3 regions of the Serratia sp. Res13-Sevr-LER1-36-b genome follow, and region 3 is predicted to be linked to each of the others. Evidence: predicted binding sites of a transcription regulator. Region 3 holds the regulator's gene; each other region holds the start of a gene.
The links. Region 3 encodes Fur, which represses iron uptake genes when iron is present. Its sites were predicted from a motif close to ATAATAATGAGAACNACTATCAA; they were not measured.
Positions count from the first base shown of each region.

Region 1 (7,694 bases), on a different contig from region 3:
TCGTTAAGTGGCGTGTTGGCTGTAAAACCATGCAGCCGGTCCCACACCAGATTACGCACGAAGCCCGCACCCAGGCACCAATCGTTCAGCCCGAGCCGCCGGGCGGTGGCTAATACCTGCATACGTTCGCTGTCTTGGCGTAACCAATCAATAATTTGTTGCTGTAGTACCATCAATAGTGCCATCAATGCTCGTTTGTTTCCGCTACTGTAACCCGAAACGGGCGGCAACGTGATGGCGATAATGGCAAAAAAAAGCGCGGCATAAGCCGCGCTGAGATTGCTGATAAACCCACCGGCTCCAATTTGTAGGGGCGCTGCATGCTGCGCCCGAGATCAAGCCGGTTGAGGTTAGGTCAAAGCAATGATCAGAACTGGGTGTTCAGGCTCATAAAGTAAGTCCGACCCGGTTCGTTAAAGGTTGCCGCTCCGGCACCGTACATATAGGAATTGGTGACGGCGTTACCCGTGGTCTGCGCGTTACCTGCGCGGAACTGACGTTTATCGAACAGGTTGTCAATCCCACCGGTTACGCTAACGTTCTTGGTCACCGCATAGGTGCTGCTCAGACCAAATACAGTATAAGGGCTTACCTCACGTTTCTCTGAGCCTGTCACCGGCTCACCCTTGTAGTTGTACTTTTTCGGCTTCTGACGGCCATACCAGGTCATGGTGCTTTGCAGCGACAGATCCTGCGTGGCTTGCCAACTCAGGGTAGAGTTGATGGTGAACTCAGGAATAATCGACAGGTAATCACCGGTAGTCTTATTCTTGTTTTCAATCATGTAGGTAGCGTTGTTGTTCCAGGCTACCGTTTCGCTAACCGGGATATTTAAGGTACCTTCCAGACCCTGAATTACCGCTTTCGGCACGTTTTCCCAGCGATAGAGATCGGTTTTTCCGTTGCTGGTGGTGCCCGTCGGAGCATAACCGGCTTCGATCTTGTTGCGGTAATCGTTGCGGAAGTAGGTGATGCCAGCCAACCAATCTTCATGGTGGAATTCCAGGCCGATCTCTTTGTTGATGCTGTTCTCCGCTTTGAGGTCGTCGTTACCGATCAGGTAGCAGGCCCCGCCGCTGGCGGCACAGCCTTGCCCACGGCTATAAAGCACATAGTTGCCGTTGCTCTGGAACAGGTTAGGTGCTTTGTAGGCACGGGCGATCCCCATTTTCAGGGTGAACATATCCCCCATTTCTTGTGACAGATTAAGCGACGGGCTCCAGTTATTACCGGCTTCGGAATGATGATCGAAACGCAGGCCCGGGGTCAGCATGGTGGTGTCTGTCAGCTCGGCGTTGTTTTCGGCAAACAGCGAGAAGATTCTGGCCGAAGAATACGGGCTGCGGTTGGTGGCATCGAGGCCTGGAATGAGGCCACCTTCGGTCAGCGATTGGGTATTTGAAGAAGGATCTTTCATCTTCTGCTGGTTCCACTCGGTACCCAGCGTGGCGGTTTGCGGCACCCACATATCGAACGGAATGCTGACTTCACTGTGGGCCAGGAAGTTGTCCAGCCGGATAGTGTTGTAGCTGTCGTTGGCAAAGATCCCTTCGGTGCCCCCGGCCAACCCTTCGGCTAAACGGGTATTGCGCGTGCGCTCAAATTGAGCGTAATTGTTGGTGCTAACACCGTTATCCCAGGCTCCGCGGTAGTTAAGTGCATAAGTTTCACGGTAGATTCGGTTGGTTTCTTTACCGTAGTTGCTCTGCACCAGTGCATTGGTGTTGGTGTTCTGGGTATCCCCGGCGTACAGGTTACCCTGGCGGCCATAGGCATATTGGAAATCCAAGGTCTGCAGGTGGGCGAATTCCCAGCTCAGCAAGGCATCGATATTTTTGTCGACCACCCCTTCACGACCGGCAGGCAGAGTATTGGCATAGGAGCCGGTACGTTCGGACTGATGCCCCTGGTTGATATCCCAGGCGTCGGCCTGCGTTTTGCTGTAGCCACCAAACAGACGGAAGCTCAACTGATCGCTTAACGGGCCGGAAAGGCTGAAATCGGTACGCTTGGTGGCGCCTTCATCCTTATGCTGCGGTACGTTGAAATAACCGTTCAGTGTACCGTGCAGGTCCTGGCCAGCTTTTTTGGTGATGATGTTGACCACGCCACCTGCCGCGCCGTTACCGTAGCGGGCAGCCGCTGGGCCACGCAGCACTTCGATACGCTCGATCATCTCTGGCGGCACCCAGGCGGTATCGCCACGGGTATCACGCTCACCGCGCCAGCCTTGGCGCACCGAGTTACGGCTGCTGGCCGGTTTGCCGTCGATCAGGATCAGGGTATTTTCTGGCCCCATACCACGAATATCGAGTTGGCGGTTGTTGCCCCGCTGGCCGCTGGTGGAGTTACCGGTCAGGTTGACCCCCGGCATGGTACGGATCAGCTCATTGATATCACGAGCGGGAGGGCGTCTTTTGATTTCTTCGGCAGTGATGGTGGAAACGCCGGGAGCTTGAAGGTTTTGTTTGGCGGCGGTGACGACGATGACATCTTCAGAGGCGGATTCTTTTTTGCTTTTCTCAGTCAGCGCGGCGCTGTCTGAGGGGGTGGCCGTTTGCTCGGCATTGACCGTAACGGAAAATGCAGACGTGCCCAATCCTAACCCGATGAGTGTGGCTAAAGAATAACGAGATAACTTCCGATTCATTTTGAGGTTCCTACCTAACAACCCTTCCTGATGCGGCGCTGTGTGACAACCGGTAACGGAACGGTTTGTTGTAGTTTTATTGTGTAGTCGAAAATAGTAACGAAACCCAGAGGCCAGGCTGACTGGCAGCAAGATCCCGCTCAATAATTCGGCATCCATCCCTGTTGAAGAATGCCCGCTCTATTTCGAGCCTCTATACACTATTGCAAATGCAAATAATTATCAATAGTATTCCTTATGCCGTTTGGCATTTGGGAACCGGTGAGTCGCACGGCGTGCCTTGCCAACAACACAATGAGTGGGCGTTTTGAAAACTGAACAACAACCAGCAAGCAGTACGTTATTGGCGAGCAAGTATGCAGGGAGCCACGGTTGGTGGCTGGATATCGCACGGCGTGGCACCCCCTTGGTGGAACCGCAGGATAATGGGCGATGGAAGGTGACGTTCTTGTGGCGCGACCCTCAGGGCGGTGAACTGACCTCGGCTTATCAACGAGTCTGGATCCATATCAATTGCCTCACCGATCATCATCAAGCTTCTCCTCCTCAGAGCCTGCAACGCCTCACTGGGTCGGACGTCTGGTATTGGCAAACCGAGCTGCAAGGCGACTGGCGCGGTAGCTACTGTTTTATCCCCTGTATGGAGGATCGTCCGTTCGAACCGCAGGGGGACAATTCCCACGCCAACATGCTTTCTATTCGCCACTGGTGGCACCAGGTGTTTGCCAACGCAACTCACGATCTGCTTAATCCTTACCGCGCCTGGCCTGGAGTCGGGGGGCACACGCTTTCCGGCCTGCATATGCCACAGGCTCCCCAACAACCGGCTTGGCGGGACTTTGACAACTATGCCGTAACCAGCGGCCGCTGTACGCCTGCACCTCCTGCCAAACTGCAACGGCATACCTGGCATAGCCAGCGATTGGGAACCTCCCGCCACGTCTGGATCTACTCCACCGGTGAAAGTAACCCGGCGGCGCGGCCATTGGCTATTTTGCTGGACGGCCAATTCTGGGCCAATCAGATGCCGGTCTGGGATCCGCTGATGCAACTGACGCGTACTGGCCAACTGCCAGAGGCGGTCTACCTGCTGATCGATGTGATCGACCAGCAACACCGCGCACGGGAACTGACCTGCAACGATGAGTTTTGGTTGGCCCTACAGGAAGAGTTATTACCGCAATTGGCCTACTGGGCACCGCACAGCCGTGAGGCTGCCAACACCGTAGTTGCAGGGCAGAGCTTTGGTGGCTTGGGGGCGCTCTATGCTGGCCTGCGCTGGCCGGAATATTTTGGTGCCACCATCAGCCAGTCGGGCTCTTTCTGGTGGCCACGCCGCGATATGTTGCAATTGCCCACCGTGCCCGAGGATGCCTGCTGGTTGATCCGCCAGGTAGAAGACGGGCAGTTGGGTGCGCGCGGCAAGCTGAAGGTGTTTTTAGAGGCCGGGGCACATGAAAAGCTGGTTCACCGGGTGAATGACCGTATGGCGGCCCTGTTAAGTGAAACCGGGCATCAGGTGCAATATCGGCTGGTAGAGGGCGGGCACGATGCGCTGTGTTGGCGTGGTGGCTTACTCGATGGTCTGCAGGCGCATTGGTCGGAGTTGGCCAACCGCCGTGCCGCATTGAAGCCGTCCGCCAACCCTCTTCACGCTTAAGGAGCAAGTAATGGAAACCTTAAACCCGTTCGATGACGAGCAGCAAATTTGCTACGTCCTGCGTAATGAAGAACTGCTTTACAGCCTGTGGCCGGATTTCAGCGTCATACCGGCCGGTTGGGTCAGCGTTTTTGGCCCGGCATCCCGGGAGCACTGCGTCAACTGGCTAGAACAGAATTGGCAGGATATGCGGCCCGCATCACTGCGTAAGGCGTGATGGAGACGCAGCAGCAAGAACCGACAACAGGAGCGAACGTCGTGTCAGAAACCTCTATTTTACCCACCGGGCAACAGGTGACCGTTGAGTTGCCATTGGTGGCCGCGCAGCCCGGTATTTGGGTTGCCGATCAAATTTCACCGTACGGCAATGCTTATGCGGTCGCCCACTATATCGAGCTGAATGGCCCGTTGGACAAAGACCATCTGCTACAGGCGATCTCACTGGGCCTGGCTGAAGTGGATACCTTACGGCTGCGTTTCGTCGAGCGTGATGGTGTGCCAATGCAGTATTACGACGCCACGATGCCGTTGGCTGCGCCGGAATGGATTGATTTAAGCGACTCTGCGGATGCAGAGGCGGCGGCCCATGCGTTGATGCAGATCGACCTTGGTGCCGAATTACGAGTGAGCAGCGGCAAACCGCTGTATCGCCATATCCTGATGCGTCTGGCCGACGATCGCTGGTTTTGGTATCAGCGATACCATCATCTGGTGGTCGATGGCTTCAGCTTTACCGCTATTGCTCGCCGTATCGCCAATATTTATACCCGCCTATGTCATCACGAGCAGCCTGAACCGACGCCGTTCACGCCTTTTAGCGATGTGGTGGCGGAATATCAGCAATACCAGCAATCCCCTGGTTATCAGCGCGATGCCGATTTTTGGTTGAACAAGGCACGGCAGTTGCCCACGCCAGCCACCCTATGCCCGCAACCGTTGGCCGGGCAGGCACCCTCGACGCGTATTCACCGCTTGGCACAGCTCTGTGCCGCGCAGGATCTTGCACCACTGGTCAGCGTAGGCCAGCAACAACAGCTCAGCGCTGCCGATATGGCGATGGCGCTGGTGGCCGTGTGGGTGGCTCGTCTGACAGGCCAAACCCGCTACAGCGCCGGGTTTATTTTTATGCGCCGCATGGGTTCGGCTGCGCTTTGTGCCACCGGGCCAGTGATTAACGTGCTGCCGGTGGAGATGCACGTCGCGCCGCAGGTTACGCTTGCCGATATCGCCGCGCAAATCAGCCGTGAACTGAAGTTTGCCCGCCGCCATCAGCGCTATGATGCTGAACAGGTACAGCGCGATCTGGGGCGTATTGGCGACAGCCAGCCGTTGTATGGCACCGTCTTCAACTTCAAGATGTTCGACTACCAGCTCGATTTTGCTGGTATCAAAGGGATCACTCACGATCTGGCTTCTGGCCCGGTGCGTGATTTGGAAATCGCCTTGTTTATCGACGAAGCTGGCACACTGAAGATTGAGCTATTGGCCAATGCCGAGCGTTATCAGTTGGCCGAATTGACGGAGCACTTACAGCGCTTGCCGCTGCTGCTGCGGCAGTTTGCGGCCCAACCGACATTGCCGGTGAGCGAAGCCGATTTGCTGAGTGAAAAAGATCACGCGCTGCTGGCCAAGGTGAACGACACCGCTTATCCGGTGGCAGCCCAGACCCTCAGTGGTCTGCTGGCCGAGCAGGCGAATAAAACCCCGAATGCCCCGGCGCTGGCAGATGAACACTACCGGTTTAACTACCGCGAAACTCGCGAACAGGTGATCGCTCTGGCCCAGCGTTTGGTGGATCAGGGTGTGCAACCGGGCGACATCGTGGCCGTGGCATTGCCGCGCTCTGTCTTCCTGTCGCTGGCGTTAATGGCGATTGTGGAAGCGGGAGCGGCCTATTTGCCACTGGATACCGGCTATCCAGATGAGCGCCTCAGCATGATGCTGGAAGACGCAGCCCCACGTCTGATTATCACCGATGCCTCCCAACAGGCGCGTTTTGTGGGGCAGGGGGAAGTGCTGTTATACGATGCGCCACTGGTAGCCACCGCCGCTGCACCGAGTGCGATCCAAGGCCCGACGCCGCATCATCCGGCCTATATCATCTTCACATCCGGCTCAACCGGGCGGCCAAAGGGCGTGCTGGTTGGGCATCAGGCCATCGTTAACCGTTTACTGTGGATGCAGCACCAGTACCCGCTGGCGGCAGATGATGTGGTGCTGCAAAAAACGCCGTGCAGCTTTGACGTCTCGGTGTGGGAATTCTTCTGGCCATTGATAGTGGGCGCGCAGTTAGTGATGGCACCGCCGGAGGCGCACCGCGATCCTCAACAACTGCAAACGCTGATCGATCGGCATAAAGTCACTACCATGCACTTTGTTCCTTCGATGCTGGCGGCATTCGTCGGTGCGCTGGACAGCACAACCGCCATCGCCCATTGCCAGCCACTGCGTCAGGTGTTCTGTAGCGGTGAAGCATTACCGGCAGAGTTGTGCCGCTTGTGGCAGAGCCGCACTCAGGTGCCGTTGCATAACCTTTACGGCCCGACCGAGGCGGCGGTGGATGTGACCTGGCATCCGGCCTTTGGTGACGCCCTCTCTGTTGTCACCGGCGCTAACGTCCCTATTGGTCTGCCAGTGTGGAATACCGGTTTACGCATTCTTGACGCGCGTTTACGCCCAGTGCCGCCGGGCGTAGCTGGCGATCTTTATCTGACCGGCGTGCAACTGGCTCATGGTTATCTGGCCAGGCCGGATCTTACCGCCAGCCGCTTCGTCGCCGATCCGCAGGGCAACGGTGGCCGGATGTATCGTACCGGTGATGTTGCCCGTTGGCTGCCAGACGGCGCGGTAGAATATCTGGGGCGCAGTGACGATCAGCTGAAAATTCGCGGTCAGCGGATAGAACTCAGTGAGATCGACCACGCCTTGCTGTCATTGCCGGGCGTACGTCAGGCGGTGGCTCATGCCTTGGTATTGGAGGGCACGGTTGTCGATACGATGGGCGGTGATGCCCGGCAACTGGTGGGTTACCTGGTCCCACAGCCCGGCGTACAACTGGATAGCGAAGCCCTACGTGCCGCGCTAGCCGATCGCTTACCGCCACATATGGTGCCGATCGCCCTGGTTGAAATGGCTGAGTTGCCGCTGAGTGCTAACGGCAAGCTCGATCGCAAAGCCTTGCCACAGCCGCAAACAGGGGGTGGAAAGGCCGGGCGTGAGCCGCAACCCGGGTTGGAAAGCGAGATTGCTGCCGTTTTCGCTCGTTTGCTTCAGCGCGAGCAGGTATTTGCCGATGACGATTTCTTTGCCCTGGGTGGGCATTCATTGCTGGCGATGCGCCTGGCCGCCGAGTTGCGGCGCGATCTGGGTAAAGCGGTGTCGGTT
Region 1 covers NZ_JADACK010000014.1:87,892-95,585, reverse strand. Annotated here, with positions in the region: gene IMQ33_RS09215 (nucleotidyltransferase family protein) at 1-173, opposite strand, end outside; gene IMQ33_RS09210 (TonB-dependent siderophore receptor) at 368-2,650, opposite strand; gene fes (enterochelin esterase) at 2,958-4,310, shown strand; gene IMQ33_RS09200 (MbtH family NRPS accessory protein) at 4,321-4,527, shown strand; gene IMQ33_RS09195 (enterobactin synthase subunit F) at 4,569-7,694, shown strand, end outside.
Region 1: the regulator Fur is predicted to act here: its motif matches at 2,860-2,882, upstream of fes (enterochelin esterase).

Region 2 (7,694 bases), on a different contig from region 3:
TGGGCGCAAAACCATCACCATTCGGGATGCCAGCGAGGCTCACTTCCAGCCGAATGAGGTGCTGCGTGTCAGCCGCAATGAAGACGGCGTATTTTTCTGTTATATCGAGGTAAAGTCGGTAACGCCGGTGCGCCTGGATGAGCTAACGCATGAACATGCGCAGCAGGAGAATATGACGCTCAGCGAACTCAAGCAGGTGATCCAGGATATCTACCCAGGGCTGGATGAGCTGTTTGTCATCGCGTTTACCAAACGTTAGCCTCGGTTCGCCACTTAATCCTCCGCATCGCCCCAGCCACTTTTGTGGGAACTGGCGCGATGTTGTGGAGGAAATCCTCCATCTTGTCTGTTCTGACACCTCCATTGAAAAAATAGCTACGTGGCTTGTTAAGCTGGTGAAATTCGTGTCACTCTTGCCTTAATCAAAGTAAGCGGATGATTTAGCAATGATGACACCTCCCAAGGCAGAAAAACGGCCTTACCCAATTACCATCCATGGTGACACGCGTGTGGATGACTACTACTGGCTGCGCGATGACGAACGTACCGATCCCCAGGTATTAGACTATTTGCGGGCTGAAAATGCCTACACCGACGCGCAGCTAAAGCCACAACAGGCGCTGCGTGAAACTCTGTATCAGGAGATGGTTGCGCGTATTCCACAGCAGGAACATTCCGTGCCTTACGTCAGGCGTGGTTTCCGCTATCAGACCCGGTATGAGCCGGGTAATGAATATGCGCTGTATGTGCGGCAACCCGCAGCGGCTACTGAGCTTTGGGACACCTTGCTCGATGGCAATCAGCGTGCGGAAGGGCACGAGTTCTATACGCTGGGCGGGTTGGACGTCAGCCCGGACAACCAGCGTCTGGCCGTAGCGGAAGACTTCCTGTCGCGCCGCCAATACGATATCCGTTTCAAGGATTTACGCGACGATAGCTGGGCCGATGAGGTACTGGAAAACACCTCTGGCAATTTCGAGTGGGCGAATGATTCCGCCACCGTCTACTACGTGCGTAAACATGCCAAGACATTGCTGCCATATCAGGTCTATCGCCACGTGGTGGGCAGCGATCCGCAGCAGGACGTGCTGATCTACGAGGAACAGGATGACACTTTCTACGTCAGCCTGGAAAAAACCACCTCCGAGCGCTTTATCCTGATCCACCTCAGCGGTACCACCACCTCAGAGATCCTGTTGCTGGATGCGAACAGTGCAGACAGTAAACCGCAGATGTTTGCGCCGCGCCGCAAAGATCACGAATATGCCATCGATCACTACCGTGAGCATTTCTACATTCGTTCTAACAGAAACGGCAAGAACTTTGGCCTGTACCAGAGCGAGCAGGCTGACGAAAGCCAATGGCAGGAACTGATTGCCCCGCGCACCGATGTCATGCTCGAAGGGTTCAGCCTGTTCCGTGACTGGCTGGTGGTGGAGGAACGCATCGCCGGGCTGACCCAACTGCGCCAAATCCACTGGCAGAACGGTGAAGACAAGAGCATTGCTTTTGACGATCCGACCTATGTCACCTGGCTGGCCTACAACCCAGACCCGGAAACCGAGTTGCTGCGTTACGGCTATTCCTCCATGACCACCCCAACTACGCTGTATGAGTTGAATCTGGACAGTGGCGAGCGGGAGTTGCTCAAGCAGCAGGAAGTGAAAAACTTCACGGCGGAAGATTATCGTAGCGAGCGCGTGTGGGTGAAAGCCCGTGACGGCGTCGAGGTGCCGGTATCTTTGGTTTACCGTGCTGACCGCTTTGCACATGGGGCGAACCCGCTGATGGTGTATGCCTACGGCTCCTATGGCAGCAGCATGGATCCGGCATTCAGTGCCAGCCGCCTAAGCTTACTGGATCGCGGCTTTGTCTTCGCGCTGGCGCATATTCGCGGCGGTGCCGAACTGGGGCAACTCTGGTATGAAGACGGCAAGCTGTTCAACAAACAAAACACCTTTAACGACTTTATCGACGTCACTAAGGCATTGGTAGAGCAAGGCTATGGCGATGCTGACCGAGTGTTTGCCATGGGCGGCAGTGCCGGTGGTTTGCTGATGGGCGCGGTAGTCAACCAGGCTCCTGAGCTGTTCAATGGCGTAGTGGCTCAGGTGCCGTTTGTGGACGTGGTAACCACCATGCTGGATGAGTCTATACCGCTAACCACCGGTGAATATGACGAGTGGGGCAACCCAAACGACAAGGCGTATTACGATTACATCTTGCAGTACAGCCCTTACGACCAGGTGAAAGCGCAGGATTATCCGCATATGCTGGTCACCACCGGGCTGCATGATTCGCAGGTGCAATACTGGGAGCCTGCCAAGTGGGTGGCGAAACTGCGTGAGTTGAAAACCGACGATCGCCAACTGCTGCTATATACCGATATGGATGCTGGCCACGGCGGCAAATCTGGGCGCTTTAAGGCTTACGAGGATATTGCACTGGAATATGCGTTTATTCTGGCGCTGGCGGAATAAATCATCGCGGGCAGGAGACTGCCCGCTTGATTAACCCAACAGGTAGTATTTCAACGTGTGTTTCATATCCGGGCTGAGATCGTCGATTGATTTCAGCATCCAACGCAGATAGCCAGGATCTTCCAGCGCCACCTGCTCAATAGATTGCCCACGATATTTGCCGAACTTGAATTTTTTCAATAATACCGGCTGCTCGGTGATTTCCAGCATCTGTTCTGGCGTCCAACCGGAGTCCTGCACAATGCGTTGTAGCAGTGCGGCGGTGACATAGCAGTCGTACAGTGCGCGGTGTGGATAGAGCGCGGTGTCCTGTGGCAGTTGCACATCCAGATTCAGCGCATAGCGCAGGTATTGATTACCATATTTAATGTCTGGGTACAGCGTACGTGCCAGCTTGAGGGTACAAATCCAGGCACCGTTCATTTCTGGCAGCATGGCCCGATCAAAGGCAGCGTTATGCGCAACATAATATTGGCTGCCCTGGTAACGCCCAATAGCGACGGCGATACGCGGCTTGCCCTCAACCATCTGCTCGGTGATGTGGTGAATGGCCATGGCGTCCAGGCCGATAGGCCGATCTGGGCTGATCAGGTCGCTCATCGGATTAGTGATTTGCCCGTCGATCACGTCAACGGAAGCGACTTCCACTACGCCGCCGTCTAGCCCACAGGTTTCAGTATCGATTACACGTAACATCATGATGTTCCCAGCTAAAGTCTATTCCCTAGCTTAACGATATGGGGCTGCGATGCCAACCTGTCTTTTTGCAGGCAACAAAAAACCCGCCTCGGCGGGTTTAACTACGGTCAGAAACTGATTTACTCACCAGATGTAGACGACTGTCCTTTTTTGGAACGTTTCTCCGCTTTTTTCTCGGCTGGGGTTTTCAACGGTTTCTTCTTCGCATTTTTCTTGCTGTCCATTCCCTTACTCATGATGGCCTCTTGGTTAACCTATGGTTGGGTGGCTTGCCGAACCATTAACCCCCTAGCGGCCACCATATGCAAGCAGCAAAGGGTATGGAAACGTCAACGCCTTGTTTATCCAATGATTATTTATTATTAACCTTTATGTATTAAAAATGTTATAATGTAACAAACCTATGTACACGGAGTGTGCCATGACAGTCATGACATTATTAAGCGAGCAACAACTGCTGGCGATGCCAGAATCTGATTACATGAATACGGAGCAGCGGGCGTTTTTCCGCCAACGCCTATTGGACGAGCAACAAAAACTCTGGCAGCACATCGACGTGTTGAAACGTGATATCGACAGCGGCGATATTAGCGGTGACGAAGCGGATAAAGCCGCGCGCGAAGAAGATCTGCGCCTGCTGTTCCGCCAATTGGATCGGGAAACCCGCCTGCTGCCGAAGATGGCCGCCGCCCTGCAGCGCCTGGAAACCGGTGATTTCGGTTATTGTCTTGAAACGGGTGAGCCTATCGGCCTGCCACGCCTGTTATTACGCCCCACGGCAGAGCTGAGTATTGAAGCCAAAACCGCACAAGAAATGCGCGAACCTCATATGCGTAAAAGCAAGTCGACTTCATTTTGAGCAAACGCACACTAACATGTTGGTATAGGTGGAGGTTTTAGCGTTTTACCGTTGACCTGATGAGCGGCTTCGGCTTTGATGAGGGTATCACTCACAGAGAGACGTACGCGCCATGGAACAATTACGAGGTTTGTACCCGCCATTATCCGCCTATGACAGCGGTTGGCTGGATACTGGAGATGGGCACCGGATCTACTGGGAGCTGAGCGGCAATCCAAACGGTAAGCCTGCGGTATTTATCCACGGCGGGCCTGGCGGTGGTAGCGCACCTTATCATCGCCAGCTGTTCGACCCGCAGCGCTATAAGGTTTTGCTGTTCGATCAACGTGGCTGTGGCCGTTCCAAACCGCATGCCAGTCTGGACAATAACACTACCTGGCACCTGGTTGACGATCTCGAAAGACTGCGTGTCATGGCCGGAGTCGACCAGTGGCTGGTCTTTGGTGGCTCCTGGGGTTCCACGCTGGCGCTAGCCTATGCACAGACGCATCCGCAACGCGTCAGCGAGATGGTGCTGCGGGGGATCTTCACGCTGCGTAAGCAGGAACTGAGTTGGTATTACCAAGATGGCGCTTCCCGCTTCTTCCCGGATAAATGGGAGCGGGTGCTGTCTATCCTTTCGGAGGAAGAACGCAAGGACGTGATTGCTGCCTACCGTCAACGCCTGACGTCACCGGATCTGCAAGTGCAGCTTGAGGCTGCCAAATTGTGGAGCGTGTGGGAAGGGGAAACGGTAACGCTGTTGCCAAGCGGTGCCTCCGCCTCCTTTGGCGAAGATGATTTCGCGCTGGCCTTTGCCCGTATTGAGAACCACTACTTTAGCCATCAGGGCTTTCTCGACAGCGATGACCAACTGCTGAGCAACGTTCCGTTGATCCGTCATATTCCGGCGGTGATCGTTCATGGCCGTTACGATATGGCCTGCCAGGTACAAAACGCCTGGGATCTGGCCAAAGCCTGGCCTGAGGCTGAACTGCATATTGTCGAAGGGGCAGGGCACTCCACGGATGAACCGGGTATTTTGCACCAGCTGATGCTGGCAACCGACCGTTTTGCCGCCCCTCACGCCAACCCTCTCCCATAGGGAGAGGGAGCTGTTAGCCCCTGCTCATTTGGAGGTAAATCGGTAACTTTAGCAAAATCGATCACCTCCTCATCCAAGGTGAGTCCCGATAAATTTCAAACACACTCGATCGGTTCCCTCTCCCTGTGGGAGAGGGTTAGGGTGAAGGGCCATTACTTCATTTTAGGTTCGTAAGGCAGGCGAGAGAATTTGTGTGATTCGACGCGATAGTGCATCACACGCTCGCGGAAGTAGTCCTGCAGATGCTTTGGCTGCTCACGTTCCACCATCTCAGGGATCACCGGCATATTGTAGCGTTCCTTGAATGCCACTCCAGACGCGGCCAGATCAACGTTCACCTTGTCCATCTCGTCTTTGGAAAGCTCTGCCAGATTGTAACCCATGGGATCCTCCTTCTAGTGTGTAACGGCAACTCAGCGCAGAAGGTAATCTACCGTGCCGCGCTTGGCAAGCTTCTCAAGCCAACATATCCCTATCATCTTCAGACTCTGGACGTAGAGTCATTACAAAAAGCAGGGTGATATAATGTTTAAGCCGAATGTCGTTAGTTTATTTTGTTAAATAAGAATGATTCGTCTTACTTTAAATATAAAGATGAAAATGATTATCATAATAATTTAATGTTAAAATAAGTTATTTATAACACTTTGAATTTATAGGTAAATTTCACATTAAATTAATGAATGTAAATCAAGTGTTTTTATTTTGTGTTAATCAAGGCATAATGTGGTCAATTAAGTTTATGACCTGAGAAAATAATAGGGATCCTCATGCTAACGCAAGCAATGACCACGAAACTGAATGAGCAACTGAATCTGGAATTCTATTCCGCCAATTTGTATTTGCAAATGAGCGCCTGGTGCAGCGATAAAGGCTTCGAAGGGGCTGCCGCATTCCTTAAAGAACATTCACGCGAAGAGATGCAGCACATGCAGCGTTTGTTCGACTACCTCAGTGATACCGGGGCGTTGCCACTGATCGGCAGCATTTCTGCACCGCCGGTAGAGTTTGAATCACTGGCGGACGTTTTCCAGCAGACTTACGAGCATGAGCAACTGATCACTCGTCAAATCAATGAATTGGCGCACGTGGCTATGACCACACAAGACTACTCAACCTTCAACTTCCTGCAATGGTACGTTGCCGAGCAGCACGAAGAAGAGAAGCTGTTCAAATCCGTACTGGACAAGTTGGCGCTGGTAGGCAACAGCGGCAAGGCACTGTTCTTCATTGATAAAGATCTGAAGAGAATGGGTGCCGAGGCAGTAAGCGGTAACGGCCAGGCCTGATAACCCGCTTTTGTCATCAATCTGAAAACCGCGTACTTTTCACCGTACGCGGTTTTTTTTGCCCTGTATTTATCGTGCAGCTATAGCGATACGTGCTGCCAGATCGCAAAATATCAGTGATGTGCTCGACTTGCCGATTCACCGTCGTTATGATTTAACGCGATACGCTACCGGGAGGTAGAGAGTTATAACAGTGAGTTACCCACTCCTTCTGCTGTTTACCCGTGGCGCAATCACAGTGGTGGGTTGAGGCTGCGGAAACATCGCTCCGCGTAACCGGTCTTGGCCCTTATCACCTACATAATTGATAAAGGACTCCTCCGTGATCGCTAAAATTCGTTCATCCTATCGCCTGCTTTCCACCATTTTTGTACTGTTTGTCGGCTTGTCTTCTCAGCAGGCGTTGGCGCATGCCCACCTGAAAGTACAGACTCCGGCGGCAGACGCCACCGTAAGCTCTGCGCCAAAAGTGTTGACGCTGAATTTCTCCGAAGGCATCGAGCCTAACTTCAGCGGTGTCAAAGTGACCGGCCCAGATAACGCCGTGGTTAAAACTGGCAAGCTGGATCTGGATCCAAGCAACAATACCCAGATTAACGTACCGATTGAAGGTGATCTGGCTGCGGGGAAATACCAGGTCAGCTGGCACGTGGTTTCCGTTGACGGTCATAAAACCAAAGGTCAGTACAGCTTTACCGTTAACTAAGCTATGACTCTGGCGACCCTGTTTGTGCTGTGTCGCTTTGTGCACTTTACGGCGGTGATGCTGATGTTTGGCGTCAGCCTGTTCACCGCCGTCCTGTCGCCACAGCGCCTTTCCCCGATAATCACCCGCGATTTGCGCCCGCTGCTGCTCGCCTCGACCTGGATCTCCGCACTAACCGCCTTGCTGATGCTGGCCATTCAGGCCGGATTGATGGGTGATGGCTGGGCGGATACCTGGCAATTGAGCATTTGGTGGGCGGTGTTGGGCACCACCTTTGGTGAGGCCTGGCGCTGGCATCTGGGTTTTTCCCTGCTGGCCTTGTTAGCCTTGCTGCTGCCTGCGGCAAAGCGGGGACAAGCGTTGGCGCTGTGCTCGGCACTGCTACTGATCAACATGGCGTTTATCGGCCATGCGGCGATGCATGCGGGCATATTGGGCATAGCACACCGAGTTAACCACGCCTTGCACCTGTTAGCGGCAGGCTACTGGTTCGGCAGCCTATTACCGTTGTTGCTTTGCCTGCGCTACTTGCCACAGCCGCAGTGGCGTAGCGATGCCATCGCCACCCTGATCCGTT
Region 2 covers NZ_JADACK010000017.1:26,075-33,768, forward strand. Annotated here, with positions in the region: gene yqfB (N(4)-acetylcytidine aminohydrolase) at 1-259, shown strand, start outside; gene IMQ33_RS10095 (S9 family peptidase) at 447-2,480, shown strand; gene exoX (exodeoxyribonuclease X) at 2,511-3,179, opposite strand; gene IMQ33_RS10105 (TraR/DksA C4-type zinc finger protein) at 3,601-4,038, shown strand; gene pip (prolyl aminopeptidase) at 4,151-5,122, shown strand; gene IMQ33_RS10115 (DNA polymerase III subunit theta) at 5,275-5,505, opposite strand; gene ftnA (non-heme ferritin) at 5,893-6,411, shown strand; gene yobA (CopC domain-containing protein YobA) at 6,734-7,117, shown strand; gene copD (copper homeostasis membrane protein CopD) at 7,121-7,694, shown strand, end outside.
Region 2: the regulator Fur is predicted to act here: its motif matches at 5,717-5,739, upstream of ftnA (non-heme ferritin).

Region 3 (7,694 bases):
AAAATGATGACGGCCGCCACGGCGGTGGTGGCAATGCCCCTCTTCCCGTTGGTCGTGGTGACGTGCAAATCGATTAAACATCATGATTGTTACCTCTTGATTGATGATATGAGCATCGACGCATTTAGATATATCTAACTACGTCGATGGCTCTAATCTAGATCGATATATCTAAATGCGCAAGAGGTAACCTGAAATTAGATATATCTAAATTACAGGCATAAAAAAAGCGCTGTAAAAACAGCGCCTTTTCATTATCGAGGGAGAGATTACTTGGCTGAAGCTAACACTTCGCTGACGATCTCGACCGCTTCATGCTCGATCTTCTCGCGGTGCTCGGCACCCAGGAAGCTTTCACAGTAGATCTTGTAAGCCTCTTCGGTACCCGATGGGCGAGCGGCAAACCAGCCGTTGTCGGTCATCACTTTCAGGCCGCCGATGGAAGCGCCGTTACCCGGAGCTGCCGTCAGACGCGCAGTGATAGGATCGCCCGCCAGGGTGCTGGCCTTGACCATTTCCGGTGACAGCTTGGACAACGCCGCTTTCTGTGCGGAGGTTGCCGGAGCCTGGATACGGTTGTAGCTTGGCGCGCCGAAGCGTTTGGCCAGATCGTTATAGTGATGCTGCGGGTTTTCACCGGTGACCGCGGTGATCTCTGCCGCCAGCAGGCACATGATGATGCCGTCTTTGTCGGTAGACCAAGGCGTGCCATCGAAGCGCAGGAACGAAGCCCCGGCGCTCTCTTCGCCGCCGAAGCCGAAGCTACCGTCGAACAGGCCGTCAACAAACCATTTGAAACCGACCGGCACTTCCACCAGCTTGCGGCCCAGATCGGCCACTACGCGGTCAATCATCGCGCTGGAAACCAGCGTTTTACCCACGGCAACGTTGGCACCCCATTGCGGGCGATGCTGGAACAGGTAATTGATGGCAACGGCCAGGTAGTGGTTCGGGTTCATCAGGCCCGCAGGCGTGACGATACCGTGGCGGTCATAGTCCGGATCGTTGGCAAACGCCAGATCGAACTTGTCGCGCAGGGCCAGCAGGCCCGCCATTGCCGATTCGGACGAGCAGTCCATGCGGATGATGCCGTCATGGTCGAGGTGCATAAAGCGGAAGGTCTGATCGATGGAGTCATTCACCAACGTCAGATCCAGCTTATAGTGCTCGGCAATCCGCTGCCAGTAGGCAATGCCGGAACCGCCAAGCGGGTCGACGCCCAGTTTCAGGCCCGCACGCTGAATGGCTGGCATATCGACGATGTCCACCAGCCCTTCCACGTAAGGTTGCACCAAATCCTGCGCATGCAGATGGCCGCCAGTCCAGGCTTTATCCAGCGATTGACGCTGTACGCCCTGCAGCTTGAGGCTCAGCAGTTCGTTGGCACGCTTTTCAATCACGGAAGTCAGGTTGGTATCGGCTGGGCCACCGTTTGGCGGGTTATATTTGATGCCGCCGTCTTCAGGTGGGTTATGCGAAGGCGTAATCACGATGCCGTCTGCCTGCGCGCCCCCTTTGCGGTTGAAGCACAAGATAGCGTGTGACACGGCAGGGGTTGGCGTAAAGCCGTTATTTTCCTGCACCACCACGTCAACGCCGTTGGCGGTCAGCACTTCCAGCACGGAAATAAAGGCGGGTTCGGACAGCGCATGGGTGTCTTTACCCACGTAGCAAGGGCCAGTGGTGCCCTGTTGACGACGCACTTCGGCAATGGCCTGAGCAATCGCCAGGATATGTGCTTCGTTAAAGCTCTGACGAAGCGCGCTGCCACGATGCCCTGAGGTACCGAATTTCACCGCATGTGCAGCATTACCGGCCTCTGGTTGCAGCACATAATACTGCGACGTCAGCTGGGCTACGTTGATCAAATCACTTTGCTGAGCGGGTTGCCCGGCACGTGGGTCATTAGCCATCGACTACTCCCTAAAATGCCAGTACTGTGGCCGGGCAATGAGTCGCTTACGGCCACCGTGACGGGCTGTTCGCTAAATTAGACGGTGCCGCAAACTTTCTCGATCAGTTCCGCTGGGAACTGCATGGCCTGCATGATGTGTTCGATCATGCTGCGTTTGCGGCCGGTGTTGGTATTGGTGATCACCCAGTAAGGCGTACCTGGCACATGCTTGGGCTTGGTATGCGTTCCGTTGGCCAACAGCGTTTGCTGATCGCCAGCAAAATAGGTACGGGTACGGCCATGCAACGAATCCGTTGCCGCGGCAAAGCCCGCCGCATCGAGGGTGTACAAGGTGGAAAGTACCAGCATAAAACGATTTACAGCTTTGCTCTGTTCGGCATATTCGTCCGATAGCAGCAGCTCGCGCACCGCACGCACGCGATCGCGTGGACGCTGTGCTGCAACGGCAGCCGCTGACGGCTCTGCCTGGCCACTGGCAACCACAGGAGCCGTGCGCACAGGCTGTCCTGCGGTAAACTTCAACATACGCCGTAAAATATCAGACGCACTTTCACCGATATGTTGCGTGTGGCTGGCAATATAACGGTAAAGTTCTTCGTCGACTTCAATAGTTTTCATCTTTATCCAGTACGTTTTTTCTACTTATGAACCTGAAGCCAATTGGTGCATTCAAGCCATGGGATTATAAGGTTAAAAGCGCGGGTGCGAACACTACAATGTTCTCCCAAACGGCAAAAGCAGACTTTAGCCAACCGCCTTGGCCGCCAAGCCCTCACCATACCATGAAATATCGGCAAAATTCTGCGGACCAACCAATAATCTCTCTAGCCATGTTAACCTAACTCATTATCTCAAGATCATGAACTTCACCATGAAATTACATTATCAATTATTGGCCGCAGAGGCTGCCACGCCAGCGAGCCTACCGATCGTGCTGATCCACGGCCTGTTTGGCAATCTGGATAACCTGGGCGTTCTGGCACGCGATCTGAACCAGCAGCATACGGTGATCAAGGTCGATCTGCGCAATCACGGGCTGTCACCGCGCGCGGCGGAGATGACCTACCCGGCGATGGCGCAGGATCTGTTGACGCTGTTAGACGACTTGCAAATCGAGCGAGCCATCGTAATCGGCCACTCAATGGGCGGCAAAGCAGCGATGGCGTTGACCGCGCTAGCCCCGGAGCGAATTGAACGGCTGGTGGCGATCGATATCGCCCCGGTGGATTACGACACTCGCCGCCATGACCAGATCTTTACCGCACTGCAAGCCGTCACCGATGCGGGTATCACCCAGCGTCAGCAGGCTGCGCAGCTCATGCGAGCCACGCTGGATGAAGAAGGCGTGATCCAGTTTCTGTTGAAATCTTTTCATGCTGGTAGTTGGCGGTTCAACCTGCCGGTGTTGATCGAGCAATATGAGAACATTATCGGCTGGCAAGAGGTTCCACCCTGGCCGCACCCGACGCTGTTTATCCGTGGTGGCCTCTCGCCTTACGTGCAGGATAGCTACCGCGATGACATCGCCCGTCAGTTCCCGCAGGCACGCGCCTATGTGGTTGCAGGCTCCGGTCACTGGGTCCATGCGGAGAAACCGGACGCCGTATTACGGGCAATCCACCGCTTTATTGACCAGCCCTGAGCTTAAATGGCGAAAAAACGCGCTAGAGAGAATAGCTTAGCGCGTTTGTCGCTAAGTTAGGCATTGTCGGCGCTCCATCTGCTGGGGTAATATGGCGCGCTATAATTTTGCCGCCCTGTCCAGGTGTGAAGCTGCACTTGGCTGGGGGTGAATTTGGGTTAGGGTTTATTGGCCCGAATTGTGTAAATCGAACCGTCTGGAAGCGTAAACCGCTTTTTGATGCAAACTCCCTTGCAGTAGCGCAACAATGGCAAAAGAACAAACGGATCGCACGACGCTGGATCTGTTCGCAGATGAACGCCGTCCAGGGCGCCCGAAAACCAACCCGCTTTCCCGTGATGAACAGCTTAGAATTAATAAGCGCAATCAGCTACGACGGGACAAAGTGCGTGGATTACGGCGTGTGGAGCTGAAAATCAACGCAGACGCGGTAGATGCTCTCAACAAACTGGCCGACCAGCGCAATATCAGCCGCAGCGAATTGATCGAACAAATGCTGTTGGCCCAACTGGCAGAAGAACAGCCAGAACACTGATCTCTGCCGCCGCACGCGCGGCACGGCGTTAAGGATGACGCCAGATCGGTTCCACCTCCGCAGAGGCATCGCATAAACGCGATAAAACCTCAGGGCAAATTTCTGGCATGATACGCATTTACGGCTGAGCAAGCCTGCCCTTGGCAGCGCCTCAGGCCGCGTTTACGCAACACATTCATTTGAATTAAAAGGTTATCTTTACTATGGCTCATGTAGGCATTTTCTTTGGCAGCGACACTGGCAATACCGAAAACATTGCCAAGATGATCCAAAAGACGCTTCAGCAAAAATTCGGCAACGACGTGGCAGAAATCCACGACATCGCCAAAAGCAGCAAAGAAGATCTGGCAGCGTTTGATATCCTGCTGCTCGGTATCCCAACCTGGTACTACGGCGAAGCCCAGTGCGACTGGGATGATTTCTTCCCGACGCTGGAAGACATCGACTTTAACGGCAAGCTGGTGGCGCTGTTTGGCTGTGGCGATCAGGAAGACTACGCGGAATATTTCTGCGATGCGATGGGCACCATCCGCGACATCATTGAACCACGCGGTGCGGCCATCGTCGGCCACTGGCCAACCAAAGGCTACCATTTTGAAGCCTCCAAGGGTCTGGCAGACGATGATCACTTTGTCGGGCTGGCCATTGACGAAGATCGTCAACCGGAGCTGACCAACGAACGTGTAGACGCCTGGGTCAAGCAAATCACTGAAGAGCTGAGCCTGGCCGAGATCGTCGGCTAAGCCTCTGCCCCGGCGGATACGTAACACATGGTGGGGGCGCCGTATAGCGCGCCCTTCTGTTATCGGCATCACGGATTAGAGCAATAGAAGCTACAAGTTTGTAACTTCCTACCTCGCCACGGTAGACTGAGATATCGGTTTATCCCATCCATCAAAGCTTTGCATGATTACCCTGTAAACGTGCAAAGATATGTTTGTTAACAACCGGCGGTTTCTATTTGCAGCAACCGGTTCTATAATGAGACGCAATTAACGCTTTGTGCCAACCGATGCCATAGGCGAGAACGCCTCAACTTGATTAGCATAGTAACAGGACTGAATCCGCATGACTGATAACAACTCCGCATTGAAGAAGGCTGGCTTAAAAGTCACTCTTCCGCGACTCAAAATCCTGGAAGTATTACAGGATCCGGCATGCCATCACGTCAGTGCGGAAGATCTGTACAAAAAACTGATAGATATGGGCGAAGAAATTGGCCTGGCCACGGTATACCGCGTGCTGAACCAGTTTGACGACGCAGGTATTGTGACCCGCCACAATTTTGAAGGTGGCAAGTCGGTTTTCGAACTGACTCAGCAACACCATCACGATCACCTGATTTGCCTGGACTGCGGCAAAGTGATCGAGTTCAGCGACGAATCCATCGAAGTGCGTCAGCGCGATATCGCCAAGCAACACGGTATCAAGCTCACCAACCACAGCCTGTACCTGTACGGCCACTGTGAAACCGGTGACTGCCGCGAGAACGAAACGCTGCACAACAAGAACTGATTCTGGCTCGCCAGAACGTGAAAACCGCCTAAATGGCGGTTTTTTTATGCCCGGATGACAGGCAAAAAAATCCCCGGACAGGCCCGGGGAAAAATATCCACTCAATTATCACAATTGCAGTTTGCTCTCACCTTGCACTATCTCCGCCCCTCTACCGACACGTAGGTGGGCGGAGTTCTCACTTACGCTTTCACTGGTTCGGCACGGCTGAAGCGTTTGCCATCCGGGCTGATTGCTCGGATTTGCACGTCACCCGCCACCGCTGGGCGCGCTTTATCGTCATAACGCTGCCACTGTTTGCCGCCGTCGGTGGAATATTCAATTCCCAGGCCCGGCAGAGCAATATTCGCCTCCAACTTGCCCCCGATGATACGAGCACCTGGGACCGGCAGGCGATAGCTCACGCCCGCTTTATCCATCTTGGCCAGTTCACGCTGCCCGATCAGGTTGGCAAAGCGCAGCCAGTCCTGATCCAGCGTTTTGGTATCGACCTGATGGGTTTCGCCACCTTTATACTCACGGCCAGCTTTGTAATCCTGCTCCCAGCTGGCACGGTGCCATGCACGTTCTGCAAGCGACACGGCACGTGGGTAAATCATGTATTCCATCTGCTGGTCGGTACGCACCACTTCGCTCCACAGTTGGGCGGAAAGACCATATGCGCCCGGCCACGGTTTGTCGCTCTTGGCGGCGAAGTGGTTACCGTCACGGTCAACCGAGGTTTCGGCGTTCTGCGGCAGGTTGTTCGGCGCAAAGCTGAAGATCTTCTGCTCGTCGCTGAAACGGGTGCCCCAGTAATAACCGTGTTCGTCCGGGCTGACTTCATACGGGAAGTCCATGTAGACGTAGTCCGGGTTAGAGATCACCACGTCATAACCCTTGTTCGCCCAGTCGTTAGCCGAGTCGAAGCCACCCCAGTACAGGGTATCCCAGAAGTTCACCGCCACATGCTTGGTCGCGAAGGCCTTCGAGTCTTTGGCATCTTTCAGGCCGTCCTGCCACGCCTGCATTCTGTCAATGCCGTGCGCTTTCACCAACTGGCTGACTTCCAGACCGAAGTAGCTTGGCAAGTGTTCCATATCTTCCACTTTGCCATCTTTGATGATGGCCTGACAAACCTGCGACTTGGCCCACGGCTTGTCTTCTTTGCTCAGATCGAGGATACCCTTGCCCGCTTCCGGGTTTTTCACGTCGGTATAGCCAGCGCCCAGACGGATGTTCTTCGCTTCGTCCCCACCAAAGTGCCAGGTTTTCAGCGGCTGACCGGCCTCTTTGTGCATCTGGGCCACTTCACCAATCACTTTGTCCACGAAGTTCTTGGAGGAATCCAGGCATGGGTTCAGGTAGCTCTGGCGGTTGAAGTACTGCACCGAGGTGGTATTGGAGGTATCAGTCGGATCCACCAGGCGGAACTCGTTGGCCTCTTTCCCTTTCCCTTCGGCAAGCAGCTTCTTGTAGCGAGCTTCCATGGAGGTAATCGCCGCACGGGCGTGCGCCGGCATGTCGATCTCAGGGATCACTTCAATCTGGCGTGCCTGAGCATATTTAACGATGTCGATATAGTCCTGACGGGAGAAGAAGCCACCGTGCGGTGCCGGGCCAGAGCCATATTGTGGCATCAGGCAGGTGGTCTCGCTCAGGTCATGACAACGCTGGCCGCCCACTTCAGTCAACTCTGGCAGGCCAGGGATCTCAATGCGCCAACCTTCGTCATCCGTCAGGTGGAAGTGGAATTTGTTCAGCTTGTAGGCTGCCATCTGATCCAGCAGGCGCAATACGGCGTCTTTTTGGTGGAAGTTACGCGCCACGTCCAGGAAGATGCCGCGGTATTGGAAGCGCGGTGCATCTTTGGCATCCAGCGTCGCGATCTTCTTGCTGCCATCCGAAGGGATTAGCGACAGGATGGATTGCAGACCATAGAACACCCCAGTCTGATCGAAACCGACGATCTCGGCACCTTTCTCGCCGATCTTCAGTTGGTAGGCACCTGGAACGGCCTGATCGCCTTTGAATGCCGCTGGCTTAATATCCGTCTTGATCGGATAACCGCTCACCTGGCTCTCAATGCCCAGCAGGGCAAAACGCTC
Region 3 covers NZ_JADACK010000037.1:189,758-197,451, forward strand. Annotated here, with positions in the region: gene IMQ33_RS21975 (PadR family transcriptional regulator) at 1-81, opposite strand, end outside; gene pgm (phosphoglucomutase (alpha-D-glucose-1,6-bisphosphate-dependent)) at 270-1,913, opposite strand; gene seqA (replication initiation negative regulator SeqA) at 1,991-2,533, opposite strand; gene ybfF (esterase) at 2,775-3,557, shown strand; gene ybfE (LexA regulated protein) at 3,805-4,092, shown strand; gene fldA (flavodoxin FldA) at 4,296-4,835, shown strand; gene fur (ferric iron uptake transcriptional regulator) at 5,161-5,607, shown strand; gene IMQ33_RS22010 (beta-N-acetylhexosaminidase) at 5,790-7,694, opposite strand, start outside.